One region of the Xanthomonas sp. F1 genome, then DNA from elsewhere that is predicted to be linked to it. Evidence: predicted binding sites of a transcription regulator. Region 1 holds the regulator's gene; each other region holds the start of a gene.

Evidence for each region. Region 1 encodes FliA, which starts transcription of late flagellar genes. Its sites were predicted from a motif close to TAAAGTTTNNCNNNCNNNGGCCGATAA; they were not measured.
Region 2: a site for FliA is predicted at 2,476-2,502, ahead of GGR71_RS16435 (methyl-accepting chemotaxis protein). Genes of this name have one in related genera too.
Region 3: a site for FliA is predicted at 2,324-2,350, ahead of GGR71_RS19970 (methyl-accepting chemotaxis protein). Genes of this name have one in related genera too.

Annotation. Positions count from the first base shown of each region.
Region 1 covers NZ_JACHOK010000004.1:211,193-217,151, forward strand. Annotated here, with positions in the region: gene GGR71_RS11575 (flagellar motor protein) at 1-91, opposite strand, end outside; gene GGR71_RS11580 (chemotaxis protein CheA) at 508-2,250, opposite strand; gene GGR71_RS11585 (protein phosphatase CheZ) at 2,255-2,866, opposite strand; gene cheY (chemotaxis response regulator CheY) at 2,867-3,259, opposite strand; gene GGR71_RS11595 (RNA polymerase sigma factor FliA) at 3,277-4,026, opposite strand; gene GGR71_RS11600 (MinD/ParA family ATP-binding protein) at 4,023-4,907, opposite strand; gene flhF (flagellar biosynthesis protein FlhF) at 4,894-5,959, opposite strand, start outside.
Region 2 covers NZ_JACHOK010000008.1:89,202-95,160, reverse strand. Annotated here, with positions in the region: gene GGR71_RS16450 (cryptochrome/photolyase family protein) at 1-77, shown strand, start outside; gene GGR71_RS16445 (choice-of-anchor Q domain-containing protein) at 365-1,957, shown strand; gene GGR71_RS16440 (hypothetical protein) at 2,082-2,387, shown strand; gene GGR71_RS16435 (methyl-accepting chemotaxis protein) at 2,531-4,735, shown strand; gene GGR71_RS16430 (DUF6891 domain-containing protein) at 5,145-5,708, shown strand; gene GGR71_RS16425 (hypothetical protein) at 5,833-5,959, shown strand, end outside.
Region 3 covers NZ_JACHOK010000014.1:15,083-21,041, reverse strand. Annotated here, with positions in the region: gene GGR71_RS19970 (methyl-accepting chemotaxis protein) at 100-2,208, opposite strand; partial or broken gene GGR71_RS21255 (YdeI/OmpD-associated family protein) at 2,656-2,784, shown strand; gene GGR71_RS19965 (MFS transporter) at 2,882-4,246, shown strand; gene folE (GTP cyclohydrolase I FolE) at 4,416-5,015, shown strand; gene GGR71_RS19955 (DUF3375 domain-containing protein) at 5,047-5,959, shown strand, end outside.

The sequences.
Region 1 (5,959 bases):
ACAGCGCCGAAATGCCGGCGCCCTTGAGGATGCTGCCGCCGATGAGCGACAGAATCGCCAACAGCAGGCCGATGAGACTGAGCTTGTCCATGCAGGAGGTATCGGCAACGGGGCGGGGGACTTGATGGGTTGGGGATTCGGGATTCGGGATTGGGGAGTCGCAAGAGCGCGAGCGAGGCGGGTTGGTCGGTGTGTCGTAGGAGCGGCTTCAGCCGCGACGCGCTGACCTTGGCGCGTTGCCTCTGCACAATCGTTCGGATCGTGTCGGCAGGGAGCCGAGCGCCGCGCTTTATCGCCAAGCAGCGATTCCGGCTTCATGGCGTCGCGGCTGAAGCCGCTCCTACAAGGGAAGCGATGCGGCGGGGAGCCGCTTTTGCGATTCCCCAATCCCGATTCCCGAATCCCAGCCTTACCGCGTCGCGGCTAAAGCCGCTCCTACAGAGGAAAGGAGGCGCCAGGAAACCCGCTCTTACGATTCCCCAATCCCCATTCCCCAATCCCGGCTTCTCAAGCCTTCAGCCCATCCACATCCAGGATCAGCGCCAGGCGGCCGTCGCCGATGAGGGTGGCGCCGGCGTAGCCGGGCAGGCCGCGCAGGGAGCGCGGCAGCGGCTTGATCACCACTTCCTCGCGGCCGCGGACCTGGTCCACGACCAGGCCCATGCGCGATTCGCCGGCCTGCAGCACCACCACGGTGAGCAGCGGCAGTTGCGGGGCGTCGATGTTGAGCCACTGGCGCAGGTCCACCAGGGGCAGGGTGTGCGATTGCCGGTCGAGCACGGCGCGGCCGTCGAACCAGCCAAGCGAGCGGCGCGGCGCATGCAGCACTTCCACCACGCGCGCCAGCGGCAGCGCATAGACGGTGTCACCGGCCTGCACCAGCAGGGTCGGCAGGATCGCCAGGGTCAGCGGCACGCGGATCAGGAAGCGGCTGCCGCGGCCCAGTTCCGACTGGATCTGGATCTGGCCGCTGAGTTCGCGGATGCGCGACTGCACCACGTCCATGCCGACGCCGCGGCCGGAGATGTCGGTGACTTCCGACTTGGTCGAGAAGCCGGGCAGGAACACCAGGTGCAGGCATTCCTCGGTGCTGAGGCGGGCGGCGGCCTCGGGATCGATCAGGCCCTTCTCGCGCGCCTTGGCGCGCAGCCGCTCGGGGTCGATGCCGGCGCCGTCGTCCTGCACCTCGATGCTGACGTAGTCGCCTTCCTGCTGCGCCGACAGGCGCACGTGGCCGCCGCGCGGCTTGCCGGTGGCTTCGCGCAGCGCCGGCGCTTCGATGCCGTGGTCGATCGCGTTGCGCACCAGGTGCACCAGCGGATCGGCCAGCGCCTCGACCAGGTTGCGGTCCAGTTCGGTGTCGGCGCCGATCAGCTCCAGCTCCACTTCCTTGTTGAGCGAGCGGGCGACGTCGCGCGCCACCTTGGGGAAGCGCGAGAACACCTTGCCGACCGGCTGCATGCGCGTGCGCATCACCGCCGACTGCAGGCGCGCGGTGGCGATGTCCAGGCTGCTGACCGCACGGTCCAGTTCCTCGTCGCGCAGGCGCACGCGCAGGGTCTTGAGGCGGTTGCGCGAGAGCACCAGTTCGCCGATCAGGTTGACGATCGCGTCCAGGCGCTTGGTGTCCACGCGCACGGTGTGTTCGGGTTCGGCGGCCTTGGCCGGGGCGGCGGCCTTGGGCGCGGCGCTGGGCGCGCGCGGCGCCGGCTGCAGCGCCTGCGGTGTGGCCGTCGGCGGCGCATCGCCGTGCAACTGGTCCAGCAGCGCCTCGAATTCGTCGTCGCTGATCAGATCCCCCGCAGCCGCGGCGGTGGCCGGTACGGCGGCGGGTGCCGGCGCGGTGCTCTTGGCCGGCGCCGGGGCGGCGTCGCCGTGCGCATCGAACTGCGCGATCAGTTCCGTCGGCGCGCGTGGCGGCTCCTGGCCGCTGCCGAAGGCGTCGAGCATCGACTGCAGGTAGTCCAGCGACTGCTGCGCGGCGTCGAAGTGCCGCGCCTGCAGGATGGCCTGGCCGGCGCGGGCCATGCCCAGGGTTTCTTCGGCGGCGTGGCACAGCTCGACCATGGCGTTGATCGCCAGGAAGCCGGCGCCGCCCTTGAGCGTATGGAAGCCGCGGAACACGGCGTTGAGCTGGCCGCTGTCCTCGGGCGCCTGCTCCAGCGACACCAACTGCTCGCCGAGCCGGTCCAGGATTTCCTGGGCCTCGATGATGAAGTCGGCAGCGATGTCGTCGGGTACGGCGCTCATGGCATTACAGTCCCAGGCCCGAGAGCAGGTCGTCGGCGTCGTTCTGCGACACGCCGTGGCGGTCCAGGCCGGGCAGGGCCGGGCCGGCCAGGCCGCCGTCGGCCTTCTTGTTTTCTTCCTTCGGCGGCAAACCCAGTGCGCCGAAACCCTCATGCACGCGGCGCACGATGCCGGCGACGCGGCGGATGATCTGCCCGGTCAGGTCCTGGAAGCTCTGCGCCAGGGCCATCTCGGTGAGGTTGTGGCGGATCTTGTCGAGGATCTCGCTCTGGTCGCCGCTGAGGCCGCCGGCGGCCAGCTGGTTGGCCAGCGTGCGGCATTCCTCGGCCAGGTCCAGGGTGCGGTGGCTGGCCTGTTCGGTCATCTCCACCACGTGGTCCAGGCGCGAGCAGGCGTCGTCCAGTTCGCCGGCCTCGCTGGGTACCACCGGCAGTTCGCCGAGCGCCTGGCCCAGATCGCGCGCGAGCCGGCTCAGGCCCTGCATCATCGGCCGCGTCCGCCAGGCGGCGAGGGTGTCGATTTCCCGGCGCCAGCCGGCCTCGTCGCCATTCTCCAGCGCGTCCAGCGCGCCTTGCAGGCGTTCGATCAGGGCGGTACGTTCGGCGGTGGCTTCCATTTAGGCGGTCGCCCCCAGGCGCTCGAAGATCTTGCCCAGCTTCTCCTGCAGCGTCTGCGCGGTGAACGGCTTGATGATGTAGCCGTTCACGCCGCACTGCGCGGCCTCGATGATCTGCTCGCGCTTGGCCTCGGCGGTGACCATCAGCACCGGCAGGTGCTTGAGCTTGTCGTCGGCGCGGATGTTGCGCAGCAGATCGATGCCGGTCATGCCCGGCATGTTCCAGTCGGTGACCACGAACTCGAACGGCGCCGAGCGCAGCGCGGCCAGGGCGCTGTTGCCGTCTTCGGCCTCGGCGGTGTTGGTGAAGCCCAGATCGCCGAGCAGATTCTTGACGATGCGTCGCATCGTCGAGAAATCGTCCACGATCAAAATCCGCATGTTCTTGTTCACCACTGACTCCTAGGTTCCTATTCTTCGTCTTCCAGGCCGGCATCGGCGACTTGGAACGCCTTCAGGCGTCCGCGCAACCGTACCGTGGCCTGGCCATGGATCTGACACACGCGCGACTCGCTGACCCCGAGTACCGCGCCGATTTCCTTGAGGTTCAATTCCTGCTCGTAGTACAGCGACAGCACCAACTGCTCGCGTTCGGGCAACTGCGCGATGGCCTTGCCCAGCTCGCGGCCGAATTCGCTGCGCTCGAGCATCTGCTGCGGATTGGGTCCGCCCTTGGCGATGGTATCCAGCTCGCCATGGTCCTCGATGCGCGACTCCAGGCTCAGCACCTGGCCGCGGGCGGCATCTTCCATCAAACGCAGGTATTCGGGAAGCGGCATGTCCATCGCCGCGGCCACTTCGTTGGCGGCGGCGGCACGGCCGGTGCTCTGTTCGATCTTGCGGATCGCCGAGGCGGCGTCGCGGGCGCGGCGGTGCACCGAGCGCGGCACCCAGTCGCCACGGCGGATCTCGTCGATCATCGCGCCGCGGATGCGGATCGAGGCGTAGGTCTCGAACGAGGCGCCCTGTTCGGCGTCGTAGCTGCGCGAGGCCTCGATCAGGCCGATCATGCCGGCCTGGATCAGGTCGTCGATCTCGACGCTGGCCGGCAGCCGCGCGGCCAGGTGGTGGGCGATGCGCCGGACCAGGTCCGAGTGCTGGGCGATGTAGTCGTTGGCGCTGTTGCGCTGGACGGCGCGGTAGTGGGCGGCGGCGTTCATGCGGCCACCCCGCGCTGGATGATGCGTTCGACGAAGAACTCGACGTTGCCGCGTGGGGCGGTCGGCGCCTGCCAGCGTGCGGTGCGACGGGCGATCTCGGAGATCGCCTGCGCCGACGGGCTGGACGGGTAGGCCTTGACCACCGGCTGCTGGCGCTGCACCGACAGGCGCAGCCAGTCGTCCTGCGGCACGCAGCCCAGGTAGTTCAGCGACACGTCGCCGAGGAACTTCTCGCAGACCCGGCTGAGCTTGTCGTACAGCAGGCGGCCTTCGTTGAGGTCGCGGACCATGTTGGCGACGATCTGCACCCGGTCCACGCCGCGCTCGCGCGAGAGGACCTTGATCAGGGCGTAGGCGTCGGTGATCGAGGCCGGCTCGTCGCAGACCACCACCACCGCGTCCTGCGCGGCCTGGCAGAAGGTCAGCACGCTGTCGGTGATGCCCGCGGCGGTGTCGACGATCATCACGTCCAGCTCGCGCTGCAGCTCGGAGAACACGTTGACCAGGCCCACGTGCTGGGCCGGCGGCAGCTCGGCCATGTAGCGGCGGCCGGAGGCGGCGGGCACCACCATCAGCCCGTTGGGCATGTCGATCAGCACCTCTTCCAGGGTGCAGCGCCCGGCGACCAGGTCGGCCACGGTGAACTTGGGCGTCAGCCCCAGCAGCACGTCGACGTTGGCCAGGCCGAGGTCGGCGTCCAGCAGCAGGGTGCGCTTGCCCATGTCGGCCAGCGCCATGGACAGGTTCACCGAGATGTTGGTCTTGCCCACGCCGCCCTTGCCGCCGGTCACGGCGATGGTGCGCACCGGACCCAGCGGTTCGCTACGCGTCGCCGACAGGGGGAAGGCATTGGTCAGATTGACGTAGTCACGCGACGGCATGGGTCTGCTCCGGAGTACAGGGCTTATCGGCAGCGCGCCGCAAATCTTCAAGGCGCAATACCAGGCTGGCGGCGTTGGCGCGGTGCAGGTCGTCCGGCACACGCTGTCCATCGGTCACCCAGGTGATGGGGAGGCGGTGGTCCACGACCACCGACAAGGCACTGCCGAACCGCCCGGTCTCGTCCAACTTGGTCATGATGACCCCCTGCGGGTCGGCGCCGGCGAACCGGCGCACCACCTCGTCCAGGTCGGAGAAATGGGCATTGGCGGGAAGGACCAGCAAGGATCGGACCACACGCGAGGCGCGCAGCCAGTGCAGCTGGGCGGCCAGGGCGCGGTCGCGCTGGCCCATGCCGGCGGTGTCGATCAGCACCAGCTTGTAGTCGGCCAGGCGCTCCAGCAGCTGCTGCAGCGCGGCGTCGCTGTCGGCCTCGTGCACGGCGATGCCGAGCTGGCGGCCGTAGCTGTGCAGCTGTTCGCGGCCGCCGACGCGGACCGTGTCGGTGGTGACCAGGGCCACGTCGCGGGCGGCGTGGCGCTCCAGGAAGCGCGAGGCCAGCTTGGCGATGGTGGTGGTCTTGCCGGCACCGGTCGGGCCGATCAGGGCGATCACGCCGCCTTCCTCGAGCGGGTCCAGCGGGGCGATCGGCAGGCGCTTGGACAGCAGGCCCAGCATCAGCCCGCGACCGCGGTGCAGTTCCAGGTCGGCGGGGATCTGCATGACCACGTCGCGGGTGATGCCGCTGTCGAAGCCGTAGTCGTCCATCAGTTCCAGCGCCTGGGCGCGGACCGGCGAGCCGCGCAGGCGCTCGTCGGTGAGGCGGTTCATCTCGCGCTCGATCATCTGCCGCATCAGCGACAGTTCGTCGCGCAGCTGCGTCAATTGTTCGTCGTTCTGCGGGGCGGGGAAGGGCGGCACCGCCGCCAGTGGCGCGGCCGCCGGGATTCCGGCAGCGGCCGCCACGTCGGCCTTGGCCACGCTGGGGGCGGCCGCGGCCGGGCGCGCCACCGGTGTCAGCGCCACCGCGGCGACGTCGTCGCGCCAAGCCGGC
Region 2 (5,959 bases), on a different contig from region 1:
GCAAGCTGCCGGCGGCGCAGTTGCAAGCCTTGCGCGCGCATGCGCAAGACCTACGCGGACGCCTGGACACGCTCTAGCCCGGTCGCGGTGCCTCAGGTGCCTCTACAGCGGTCAGATGCGATGCAGGAACGTGCCCTACGACGCACCCCAACCGTGCCGCGCGCCGCGCATCGGCGCGCTGTCGCACGCAGTGTGCACACAATCGCGCGATCTGTTACCTGCGTTCTGGTCGATCGGCACGCGCTCAAGCACCCTATGCCGCCGGTCGGCGCAGGCTGCCGGTTGCACTCGAGGTGTCGACGACGTGGATGACAGTCGCATGACGGTCGCGCGTCGTGTTGTTTCCCCCGCAACCCTATCGAGCATGATCATGACCACGACGCGTTCCTTGAAAGCCAGCGCGCATGCTGCTGGTGTTATCGCCCTGATGACCGCCGCCACGGCGATCGCCGCCGTCCCCGCGGCGCCACAATGCAGCGTGCCGCATGCCTGGGCGCTTCCGACCGCGGCCACCGTGGTCGGCAACGGCACGCAGGCCAGTTGCACCGCCAGCGCGCTGGCCAGCGCCGCCGCGCAAGGCGGCTACATCACCTTCAATTGCGGCGCCAAGCCGACGAGCATCGCGGTCGCCCGTTCGATCACCATCGCGGCGGCGACACCCACCGTGATCGACGGCCAGGGCAAGATCACCCTGGATGGCCGCCAGTCCGCCCGGATCCTGCTGGTCAACGCCGGCAGCGCACTGTCGGTGCGCAACCTGAAACTGCAGAACGGCAGCTCGGTGCAGCCGGCATCGAACCAATCCTACGATCCGGGCACCTGGGGCGGCGGCGCGATCAAGGTCGGCTACCGCGGCAAGCTGGAAGTCATCAACAGCCAGTTCCTGGCCAACCGCAGCAGCATCGGCGGCGGCGCCATCTTCGCCGGCAGCGACGCCGAGGTGACCATCGTCCGCAGCGGCTTCTACAAGAACAGCTCCTGGCTCGGCGGCGCGCTGTATACCCAGCTCAGCCGGCTGACCATCGTCGGCTCGGAATTCGCCAACAACCAGGCGATCAACGCCCCGCAGGGCTTCCCCGATGCCGGCAACTTCGGTGGTGGCGGCGCGATCGACACCGATGGCGCGTCGCTGGCCGGCTATCTCAAAGGTGGCGTCGGCAGTGGCGGCACGCTGGCGATGTGCGGCACCGTGGTCCGCAACAATGTCGCCGCCAACGGCTCCGGCGGCGCCACGCTGTGGGCGTACGCGCCGGACACCATCGACGTGAAGTACTCGACCTTCGCCAACAACGTCGCCACCGGCGGCCCGGGCGGCGGCGCGCGCATCAGCATGGGCTTCACCGACACCTCGCATGCCGGCACCACCATCACCACGCCGGGCACGATCACCGTCGCCGAGACCAGCTTTCTGTCCAACACCGCCCAACATGGCAACGCCGGCGCGCTGTACCTGGATTGCTACGGCGCCTGCGACGTCAGCAACAGCACCTTCTACGGCAACTCTGCGAAAGGCGTGGGCGCGGCCATCCAGCATGTCGGCTGGCAGCCGGCCAACGGCGACCAGGGTAGCCCCAGTGTGCGCTTCAACAACGTCACCTTCGCCGAGAACACACCGTGGGTGACGCTGTTCGGCGACAGGTTCGACATCCGCAACAGCATCCTGTATTCCAAGACCGAGCGCGTGTTCTGCAACAACCAGAACAACACCGGCAACAACCTGATCGAGTACTCGGCCAAGGGCGCGGTCTGGCCGAACGCTTGTCTGGCCGCGGGCAACGTGAAAGCGGCCGATCCGCTGCTGTCGGCCCCCGCGAACAACGGCGGACCGACCCTCACCCAACTGCCGGCGGCCAATAGTCCCGCGCTGAACGCCGGCAGCAACTGCACGGCCATCGACCAGCGCGGCAATCCCCGCACTACCACCGTGTGCGATCTCGGCGCGGTGGAGGTCAAGTAATTCGGCTGGCCGTCGTTAGCTGCACGCCAGTGCGTGGTCGCGCCGGCCTGCCCGGTGCGACCGCGCGTCCGTCGCCGGGATGAGGAAAGCGTGCGGCAACGTCGCTTCCCGCGCTGATGCGCCGATGCGTAGATCCGGCAATGCGGCTCCGGGCGGCGCGACCGTGCCGTCGCACCACACCGCGCTGGTGTCGGGTCGCAGACCAGTCCGTGCCGCATGCGGCACGACGCCGAGCGATCGCGCCGCGACAGTGCGCTCGGCATGCCGCCGCACCCTGTCCGCTGCGCCTGCCGACGTCCGTCAGGCGGCGGCCGACGCCGCGCAGACCTCACCGTTGCAGGCAGGACGCGCGTTGCAGCGTGCGCCGACAACGCCGTTCGAGCCTGCCGCGCGCGCCGCGGGCAATACGGTGGCGTATCTTCTTTCGTGAGCATCGGCGGTGCCGCGCGATGGCGCGGCGCCGGCCACGTCTGTGCATGCGACTTTCCGGATTTGGGACCTGGGTCGCTCGCCGGGGGTCAAGTTCGCGACGCCGATACCGATAGAGGTACCCCCCCTCGCGAGTCCCCCCCGATGCACTTCTTCCACTCCTTCAAGGTGAGTCAGCGCCTTGCGCTGTCGTTCGGCCTGCTGATCGTGCTGCTTGGCGCGTCCTCTACCTTGGCGCTCTACCAGTTCCACACTGTGCGCCAGGCGGTCGACAAGATCGTCCACGAAAACAATCAGAAGACCGGCCTGCTGTACACCATGCTGCGCAACAATATGAGCGCGGAGCGCTACCTGCGCGACATGATGCTTTCGCCGGCCGACAAGCGCCCGGCGATCGCCGCCAAGATCCAGGAGATCCGCGCCGACAACGACCGCCGCCGCAAGGCCCTGGACGCCCTGCCGGGCACGCCGGAAGGCCTGGCCATGCGCAAGGAGATCCATGCCGCGCAGGCGGCCGCACGCTCGGTCAACAGCAGGGTATTGGCGTTGGCCAGTTCCGGCGAGATCGAGGCGGCCAGGCAACTGCTGTACGGCGATGCCGCGCCGTTGCTGGCGCGGCGCGTGGAGGTGATCCAGAACGCGGTCGATCTGCAGATCCGGCAGAACGCGCTCAGCTCCGAGCAGATCCAGGCGGCCCTGGTCTTCAGCAATCGTGCCTTGATCGGGTTCGGCCTGCTGGCGGCGGTGCTCGGCGCGACCTTGAGCGTGCTGATCACCCGCAGCCTGGCCGGGCCGCTCGGGCGCGCGACCGAAATCGCCGAATCCATCGCCCAGGGCCGGCTGGACCATCGGATCCCGCCGCAGCCCAAGGACGAGACCGGCCGCCTGTTGACCAGCATGGACCGCATGCAGGCGCAGCTGCAGGCGGTGATGGCGGCGCAGTCGCAGGTGGCCAGGCACCACGAGCGCGGCGACGTCAGCCAGCGCATGGACGAGCACGCGTTTCCCGGCGAGTACGCACGCATGGTGCGGGAGAGCAATGCGTTGCTGGACATGCACGTGAGCCTCCAGCAGCGCCTGCTGGAGATCATGGGGCGCTATGCGATCGGCGACTTGTCGCAGGACATGGATCGCCTGCCCGGCGAGCAGGCCGCGCTCACCGAGACCATGGACCAGGTCAAGCGCAATCTGTCGGCGATGAATGCCGAGATCGGGCACTTGGTCGACGCCGCGGCCGCCGGCGACTTCGCCGTGCGCGGCGACACCGCGTGCTTCCAGTACGGCTTCCGCGACATGGTCGAGGGGTTGAACCGGTTGATGGCGACCACCGACGGCAATCTGCAGGCGCTGTCCAAACTGCTGCAGGACATCGCGAGCGGCGACCTGACCACGCGCATGGAGGGGCAGTTCCAGGGCGTGTTCGCGCAGATGCGCGAGGATGCCGATGCCACCGTGGCCCAGCTGACCGGGATCGTCGACCGCATCCAGCATGCGTCCGGGCAGATCACCGGCGCCGCCGGCGAGATCGCCGCCGGCAACGCCGATCTGTCGCGCCGCACCGAACAGCAGGCCGCCAGCCTGGAGGAAACCGCTGCCTCGATGGAGGAGCTCACTTCCACCGTGCGCCAGAACGCCGAACGCGCCAGTCAGGCCAATCAGCTGGCCATCGGCGCGACCGCGGTGGCCTCGCAGGGCGGCGCGGTGGTGGCCCAGGTCATCGACACGATGAACGGCATCCAGACCTCGTCCAGGCGGATCGCCGACATCATCAGCGTGATCGACGGCATCGCCTTCCAGACCAACATCCTCGCGCTCAACGCCGCGGTGGAGGCAGCGCGCGCCGGTGAGCAGGGCCGCGGGTTTGCCGTGGTCGCCAGCGAAGTGCGGGTGCTGGCGCAGCGCTCGGCCGAGGCCGCCAAGGAGATCAAGCAGCTGATCGACGACTCGGTGAGCAAGGTGGACGCCGGCTCGCTGCTGGTCAACAGCGCCGGCAGCACCATGCACGAGATCGTCGTCAGCGTGCAGCGCGTGACCGACTTCATGACCGAGATCTCGGCCGCTTCGCAGGAGCAGTCGAGCGGCATCGAACAGGTCACCCAGACCATCACCCACATGGATCAGGCCACCCAGCAGAACGCTGCATTGGTGGAAGAAGCGGCGGCGGCGGCCCAGGCGATGGAGGAGCAGGCGATCCAGCTCAGCGAAGCGGTGAAGGTGTTCATCCTGTCCGGCGGCAACGGGGACCTGGCGGCGCGGAGCCAGGCCAAGCCCTTGGGCACGGCCGGTACCTCGACCTCCAGGCGTGGTCTGCGGCGGGTGGCACCGTTGCTGGTCGAGCAAGCCTGCTAGGGACGACGAGATGGCGCGCGCTGCTGACCGCAGCGCGCGCCATGCCTTCCCAGATTCCCGGGGAGGGAATGGTGCACGGGGAGCGTTCGCAGAAGCGCGGGTCCATGGTCGCGGGTGATGTTTGCTGGCAAACGCCAGTGTCCGTCGGGCCTCGGCCGCCTGCTGTTCCGTCGTGGTGCAGCGTCAGGCACCCATGCAAGACGAGGCTAGGCAGGCGACTCGCAGCAGGGACGCGCCTGCGTCAACAGTCAGCCAGTGCGTCGGTTTCCGCTCCTGCCGGTGCTTGCAAAGCGCGCGGGTGATGCGCGGATCCACCACGGCGCAGAGATTCCTGTGACCCATCCCGAGGCGCTGCAGCGACTGCTGACGTGTGGAATCATGGATGGTCCCGAAGCCCGCAGGCTCTGCCATGAACGACTCCGACGCCTACGTGTACGACGTAATCCGCAAATGGGTCTGGTCCGGGTTCTACTCCCAGGACGAGATCCAGGAGATGGTCGAGGACATCCTCGAAGACGACTGCGACGAGGCAATGCTGCGGGCCTCGGTCGCCAGCCAGTGGCAGGCCAAGCAGCAGGCGGAACAGACCTGGTCGGCGCAGACCGATTGCGACCGGCTGGATGCCCTGTTCGAGCGGTTGCACGCCGCCGGCATCTGCGCCCTGGCCAACGCCGGCTACACCATGTCCGACGGTCACGTCGAAGTGAACCAAGCGGTGGCCGACGCGCCGGACCGGCGCTATCACGGCTACTGCTTCTATCACGGCCAGGACATGGAGCGCGCCATCGATGGCGGTGGGCTGATGCTGGCGTTCGGCGATCTCGACGGACGCGAGGAGGCGGATCTGGCGGTCGGCCAGCAGGTCGCGGCGGCGTTGCGTGAGGCCGGCTTCACCGTGGACTGGGACGGCACGCCGCGCAAGCGTATCGATCTGCCGGCCTTCGTCTGGCAACGCCGTTTCGACTGGGATTGATGCACGCTGACGCGAGGCGCTGCGGTAGGCTGCGCGTCGCGGGCCCGCTGGCTACAATCCGGGTCCTGCCCGCCGCGCCGCGGTGTGCGGCAGGCGTTCGATGGAGATGCGCTTGATGGAGCAGATGTTTCCCCGCAGTCGCCGCGCCGCGCCGCGCTGGACCGGTCCGTGCCTGGTGCCGCGTGCGGCCCTGGTACTGGTCACCGCGTTGCTGGCCGCCTGTGCCGGCGCGCATTCCTCTTCCCCCTCGA
Region 3 (5,959 bases), on a different contig from region 1:
CCTGCCGTTCACGCGCTGGGTCGCTGCCGGCCCGCGGCGGCCGCGGCTCGCCCGCGCCGCGAACCGGCGTGGGAAACGCGGCGGCGCGGCTCCCGCAGGTCAGACGTAGGCGCCGACCTTGAACACTTCCACCGCCTGGGTGAGCTGCGCCGACTGCTCTTCCAGCGAGCGTGCCGCGGTGCTGGCTTCTTCCACCAGCGCCACGTTCTGCTGGGTGGTCTCGTCCATGCGCGCGATGGTCTGGTTGACCTGCGCGATGCCGTTGGCCTGTTCGTGCGAGGCGGCGGAGATCTGACCCATGAGGTCGGTGACGTGCTGCACGCTCGCCACCACCTGGTCCATGGTGGCGCCGGCCTGGTGCACCAGCGTGGCACCGTGGGCCACGCGTTGCACCGAGTCGTCGATCAGGGTCTTGATCTCCTTGGCGGCACCGGCCGAACGGTGCGCGAGCGTGCCGACTTCCGCGGCCACCACCGCGAAGCCCTTGCCCTGCTCGCCGGCGCGCGCGGCTTCCACCGCGGCGTTGAGGGCGAGGATGTTGGTCTGGAAGGCGATGCCGTCGATCACCGCGATGATGTCGGCGATGCGCTTGGAGGCGGCCTGGATGCCGGTCATGGTGTCCACCACCTGGCCGACCACGTCGCGGCCTTCGCTGGCCACGCCGGCCGCGCCCAGCGCCAACTGGTTGGCGCGCAGGGCGTGCTCGGCGTTCTGCTTCACGGTGGAGGTCAGTTCCTCCATCGAGGCGGCGGTCTCTTCCAGGCTGGTGGCCTGCTGCTCGCTGCGCTTGGCCAGTTCCTGGTTGCCGCTGGCGATGTCCTCGGCGGCGAAGCCGATGCTGTTGGTGGTGCGCTGGATGTGCGCGACGATGTCGGTGAGGCGGTGCACGGTGCTGTTGGCGTCGTCGCGCATGGCGGCGAACACGCCGTGGAAGTTGCCGCTCATGCGCACGGTGAGGTCGCCGTCGGCGATGCAGCGCAACAGCGCTGAGAACTTGGCCAGGTTGGCGTCGGCGGTGGCCATCATGGTGTCGAGGTTCTCGACCATGCTGCGGAAGGCGTACTCGAACTTCTCCGGCTGGCCGCGGTGGGCGAAGTTGCCGGCGCAGGCGGCTTCGGCCAGGGTCTGGATCTGCACGTTGATGGCGTGCAGGTTCTGCTTGACCTGCTGCATCGCCGCGGTGATCGCGGCCTTCTCGCCGGGGTAGTGGGCGATGTCCTGGCGGAGGTCACCGATGGCGTAGCGCCCCATCACCTCGGTGATGCGCAGCTGGGTCTGCACGTGCGCATCGACCACGGCGTTGGTGTCGGCGACCATACGCCCGTACTCGCCGGGGAAGCGTTGCGCGTCCATGCGGTAGCTGATGGCGCCGGCATCGTGGCGCGCGGCCATCTCGCGCTGCGCGGAAATCACCTCGTGCAGGCGCCGTTGCATCTGCTGCATGGCGCGCAGCAACTGCCCGGCCTCGTCGTGGGTGGTGGCCATGTCCGGGCTGCTCAGGTCGCCGGCGCCGATGCGCTCGGCCAGGCCCAGCGCCTGCCGCAGCGGCCGCACCACGCGGCGGGTGAGCAGCAGGGCGATCAGCGTGCCCAGCAGCAGCGCCAGCACGGTGCAGCCGACCATCAGCAGGGCGAAGCCGCGTGCGGTGGCCATCGCCTGCTTGGCGGCCTGGCGGTTCTTGGCTTCCTGCAGGTCGATGAAGGTGTTGATGCTGGCCAGCCAGTCGACGAAGGCCGGGCGCGCCTGCTGCAGCAGTAGCGCCTGCGCCTGCACGGTGTTGCCGGCATCGCGCAGGCGCCGCACCTGTGCGATCAGCGGCATGGTGCGCGCTTCGATGCCCTGGATGCGCTGCAGGATGGCCTTCTCCTGGGCGTCGGTGGAGGCGGCGAGCAGGGCGTCGAGCGGCTGCGCGGCGCGTGCGTAGTCCCCGGCCAGCTTGTCGATGGTCTGTTCGGTCGCCTGCCGGCTGGCCGCATCGTCCAGCAGCACCACGTCGCGCAGGGCGATGGCGCGGTCGTGGACGCTGCCGCGGAAGTTGATCGCGTAGCGCTGCTTGACGCTGTTGACCTCGTTGATCGCGGTGAGCCGCCGGTCGATGCTGTGCACGCGCTGGATGCCGACCACGGTGAGCAGGACCATCAGCACGATGAGGGTGAGGAAGCCGAGCGCGAGGCGCTGGCCGATGCGCAGATGCGAGAAGACGTGCATTGGAGGTGGGGGAGGGGCAGTGGAAGGATCGACGGTGGGTGACGGTGGACGGGCCGGAGGGTTGCCGGTGTCCGCTACGCACGTTCGGCATGCGCCACCCCGCGTCGGCGTGGAAATAGCGGCGACACGCAGGCGAACTGTAGGTGCGGCGCTGCATGGCCCGATGCCGGATGCGCAGAACGTGACGTGGGACAGGTCTGCGACGGCAATGGTGGTTGCGATGCGCACCTGGCCGAGCATCGCTGCCCGCTGCCCGCTGCCCGCTGCCCACGCGTGACCCGCGGGATCGTCTGCTGGGCATCTCCAGTAACTGCACAAGCGCTACCGTCGCGGCTGAAGCCGCTCCTACGAAGGTGGCACGACATGTCCGCTCGAGTCGCGGCAAAGCGAGTTATTAGAGGCGCCCTGCAGTCGTGTGCTGCCTCGCGGATGGCGCCGTGCCCCGCGCAGGTGCGGACCCGGTTCGAGCGCATCGCCAGCACCTGCGACATGCTTGCCGTGGGCAAGCGGCGGGTCTGCTGCTTCGACCGCTCGGGCCTGTATAGCAAGGCCTTCGCTGCGCCACAGGCGCAATGAAGGCGGTGGGGCGTGCGCCTGGCGCATGCGGCGTCGCGACAAGATCCTCGCAACGGCCTGCCTATACTCCGTGACGTCCATCCATGAGGCCCACCGCATGAGTGCATCTCCCTCTCCGACCGCCGCCTCTCCGAACGCCGCCGCCGCACCGGGCAGCCTGCGCCGCTCGGTGTCCAACACGCTCAAGGGCTCGGCCGGCAACCTGGTGGAGTGGTACGACGTCTACGTCTACTCGGTGTTCGCCACCTACTTCGAGTCGCAGTTCTTTTCCAAGGAGGACAAGAACGCCACGCTGTACGTGTGGGCGATCTTCGCGGTGACCTTCCTGATGCGGCCGATCGGCGCCTGGTACTTCGGCCGCTTCGCCGACCGCTACGGCCGCCGGTTGGCGCTGACTGTGTCGGTGTCGGTGATGGCGGCCTGCTCGTTCCTGATCGCGGTGACGCCGACGGTGGCCAGCATCGGCGGTGCCGCGGCGATCGTGCTGCTGCTGGCGCGCCTGCTGCAGGGCTTCGCCACCGGCGGTGAGTACGGCACCAGTGCCACCTATATGTCCGAGGCAGCGATTCCCGGGCGGCGCGGCTTCCTGTCCTCGTTCCACTACGTCACCCTGGTTGGCGGTCACGTGCTGGCGCAGGCGGTGCTGTTCGGCATGCTGCACTTCTTCGACAAGGGCCAGATTTCCGAATGGGGCTGGCGCGTGGCCTTCGGCCTGGGCGGCATCGGCGCGCTGGTGGTGTTCTGGCTGCGGCGCACGATGGACGAATCGCTGACCTCAGAGTCCATCGCCGCGGCCAAGCAGGGCAAGGACACGTCCTCCGGCTCGCTGCGCGAGCTGTTCGTGCACCAGTGGCGCCCGCTGCTGCTGTGCTTCCTGATCACCGCCGGCGGCACCGTGGCGTTCTACACCTACTCGGTGACCGGGCCGAAGATGATCCAGACCGCCTTCGCCGGTGACGACCTGATGGCCGGCACCATCATCAACCTGGTCGCGCTGACCGTGCTGATGCTGATGCAGCCGGTGGGCGGCTGGCTGTCGGACCTGGTCGGGCGCAAGACCCTGCTGGTGTTCTTCGGCATCGGCGGCGTGCTCTATACCTGGTTCCTGGTGCTGGAACTGCCCAAGCAGAGCGACTGGCTGAGCGCGTTCGCGATCCTCACCGCCGGCTTCGTCATCCTCACCGGCTACACCTCGATCAACGCGGTGGTGAAGGCCGAGCTGTTCCCCACCCACATCCGCGCGTTGGGCGTGGGCCTGGGCTATGCGTTGGCCAATTCGGCCTTCGGCGGCACCGCGCCGCTGCTGTACCAGGCCTCGCTGAAGACCGGCCACGTCACCACCTTCGTCTGGTACGCCACGGCGGTGATCGCGGTGTCGCTGGTGGTGTACATGTTCTTCCTGACCAACAAGGGGTCCAACTGGCTCGACCACGAGGGCGAGATGCACGCGCGCCGGCGCTGATCGGCGCAGCGCCGGCCCGGGCGGTGCACGCGCCGCCCGGGCGTGGCACAGGCGGACGCTGAACGGCGCACCCCGTGTCGGCCGGGTCGCCCCGCCGCCCGGGCGCCGCGCATGCGGCGGCTGCCAGGCGACTCGGGTACCATGCAGCCCCCTTACGGGCGTTCCCCCCATGGCCGATTCCGACAACAGCTCCACTTCCCCGGTGACCCAGGCGCAGGCCGAAGACGCAGTGCGCACCCTGCTGCGCTGGGCCGGCGAGGACCCCACCCGCGAGGGCCTGCTGGACACCCCGCGGCGCGTGGCCGAGGCCTATGGCGACTGGTTCAGCGGCTATCGCGCCGACCCGCGCGAGTACCTGCTGCGCACCTTCGAGGAAGTGGCCGGCTACGACGAACTGATCGTGCTGCGCGACATCGAGTACGAAAGCCACTGCGAACACCACATGGCGCCGATCATCGGCAAGGTCCACGTCGGCTACCTGCCGCGCGGCAAGGTGGTGGGCATCAGCAAGCTGGCGCGCGTGGTCGAGGCCTACGCGCGGCGCTTCCAGGTGCAGGAGAAGATGACGGCGCAGATCGCCCAGTGCATCCAGGACGTGCTGCAGCCGCTGGGCGTGGGCGTGGTGGTGGAAGGCGCGCACGAGTGCATGACCACCCGCGGCATCCACAAGCGCGGCGTCAGCATGGTCACCTCGAAGATGCTCGGCACCTTCCGTGAGGACGCGCGTACCCGCGCCGAGTTCCTGCGCTTCATCGAGCGCGTGCGCTGAGTCTGCGGATGCGGTGGCGGTCGGTTCCTGCATGAAGCCGCATGTCCGGATCGCCGGCTATCGCCAGTTGCGCGAACAGCCGCTGTGGAAGCTGCTCGCCGCCGACCATGCCCCGGAGCTGATCGGCCTGCTGCAGACGCTGCTGGGCGACGCCCAGCGGCGGCTGCCGGCCGACGTGCTGCACGAGCGCCTGCAGCGCCAGCTCGATGCGCTGAAGGACGACGAGCTGTCGCGCGACCTGCCGCGCACCGCGCAGGCCTACGTGGCGCACTGGCTGGCGCAGGGCTGGCTGGAGCGGCGCCTGCCCGAAGGCGATGCGCAGGAAGAATACGAACTGTCGCGGCAGGCGGCGCAGGCCATCCGCTTCATCGCCGGCGTGCGCGACAGCGCCAGCGTCGCCACCGAGAGCCGGCTGTCGCTGGTGATCCAGCAGCTGGTGCAACTGGCCGGGCAGACCGAGACCGATCCGGACGCGCGCCTGGCCGCGCTGCGCGCCGAGCGCGAGCGCCTGGACGTGGAGATCGAGCGCGTGGCCGCCGGCAAGCTGGCCGCGCTGGACGGCAAGCGCGCGCTGGAACGCACCCGCGACATCATCCGCCTGTCCGACGACCTGACCGAGGATTTCCGCCGCGTCCGCGACGATTTCGAGCGGCTCAACCGCGAGTTCCGCGAGCGCATCATCGACGACGAGGGCGCGCGCGGCGACGTGCTGGAGAAGCTGTTCGCCGGCATCGACGTGATCGGCGAGAGCGAGGCCGGGCGTAGTTTCCAGGCGTTCTGGAGCCTGCTCAACGACGCCGAGCAGAGCGTGCAGCTGGATGCGGCGCTGGAGGCGCTGCTGGCGCGCGGCTTCGCCCGCCGCCTGGACCGCCACGAACGCGCCTTCCTGCGCGGGCTCACCGGCACCCTGCTCGAACGCGGCGGCCAGGTGCACGAGGTGATGC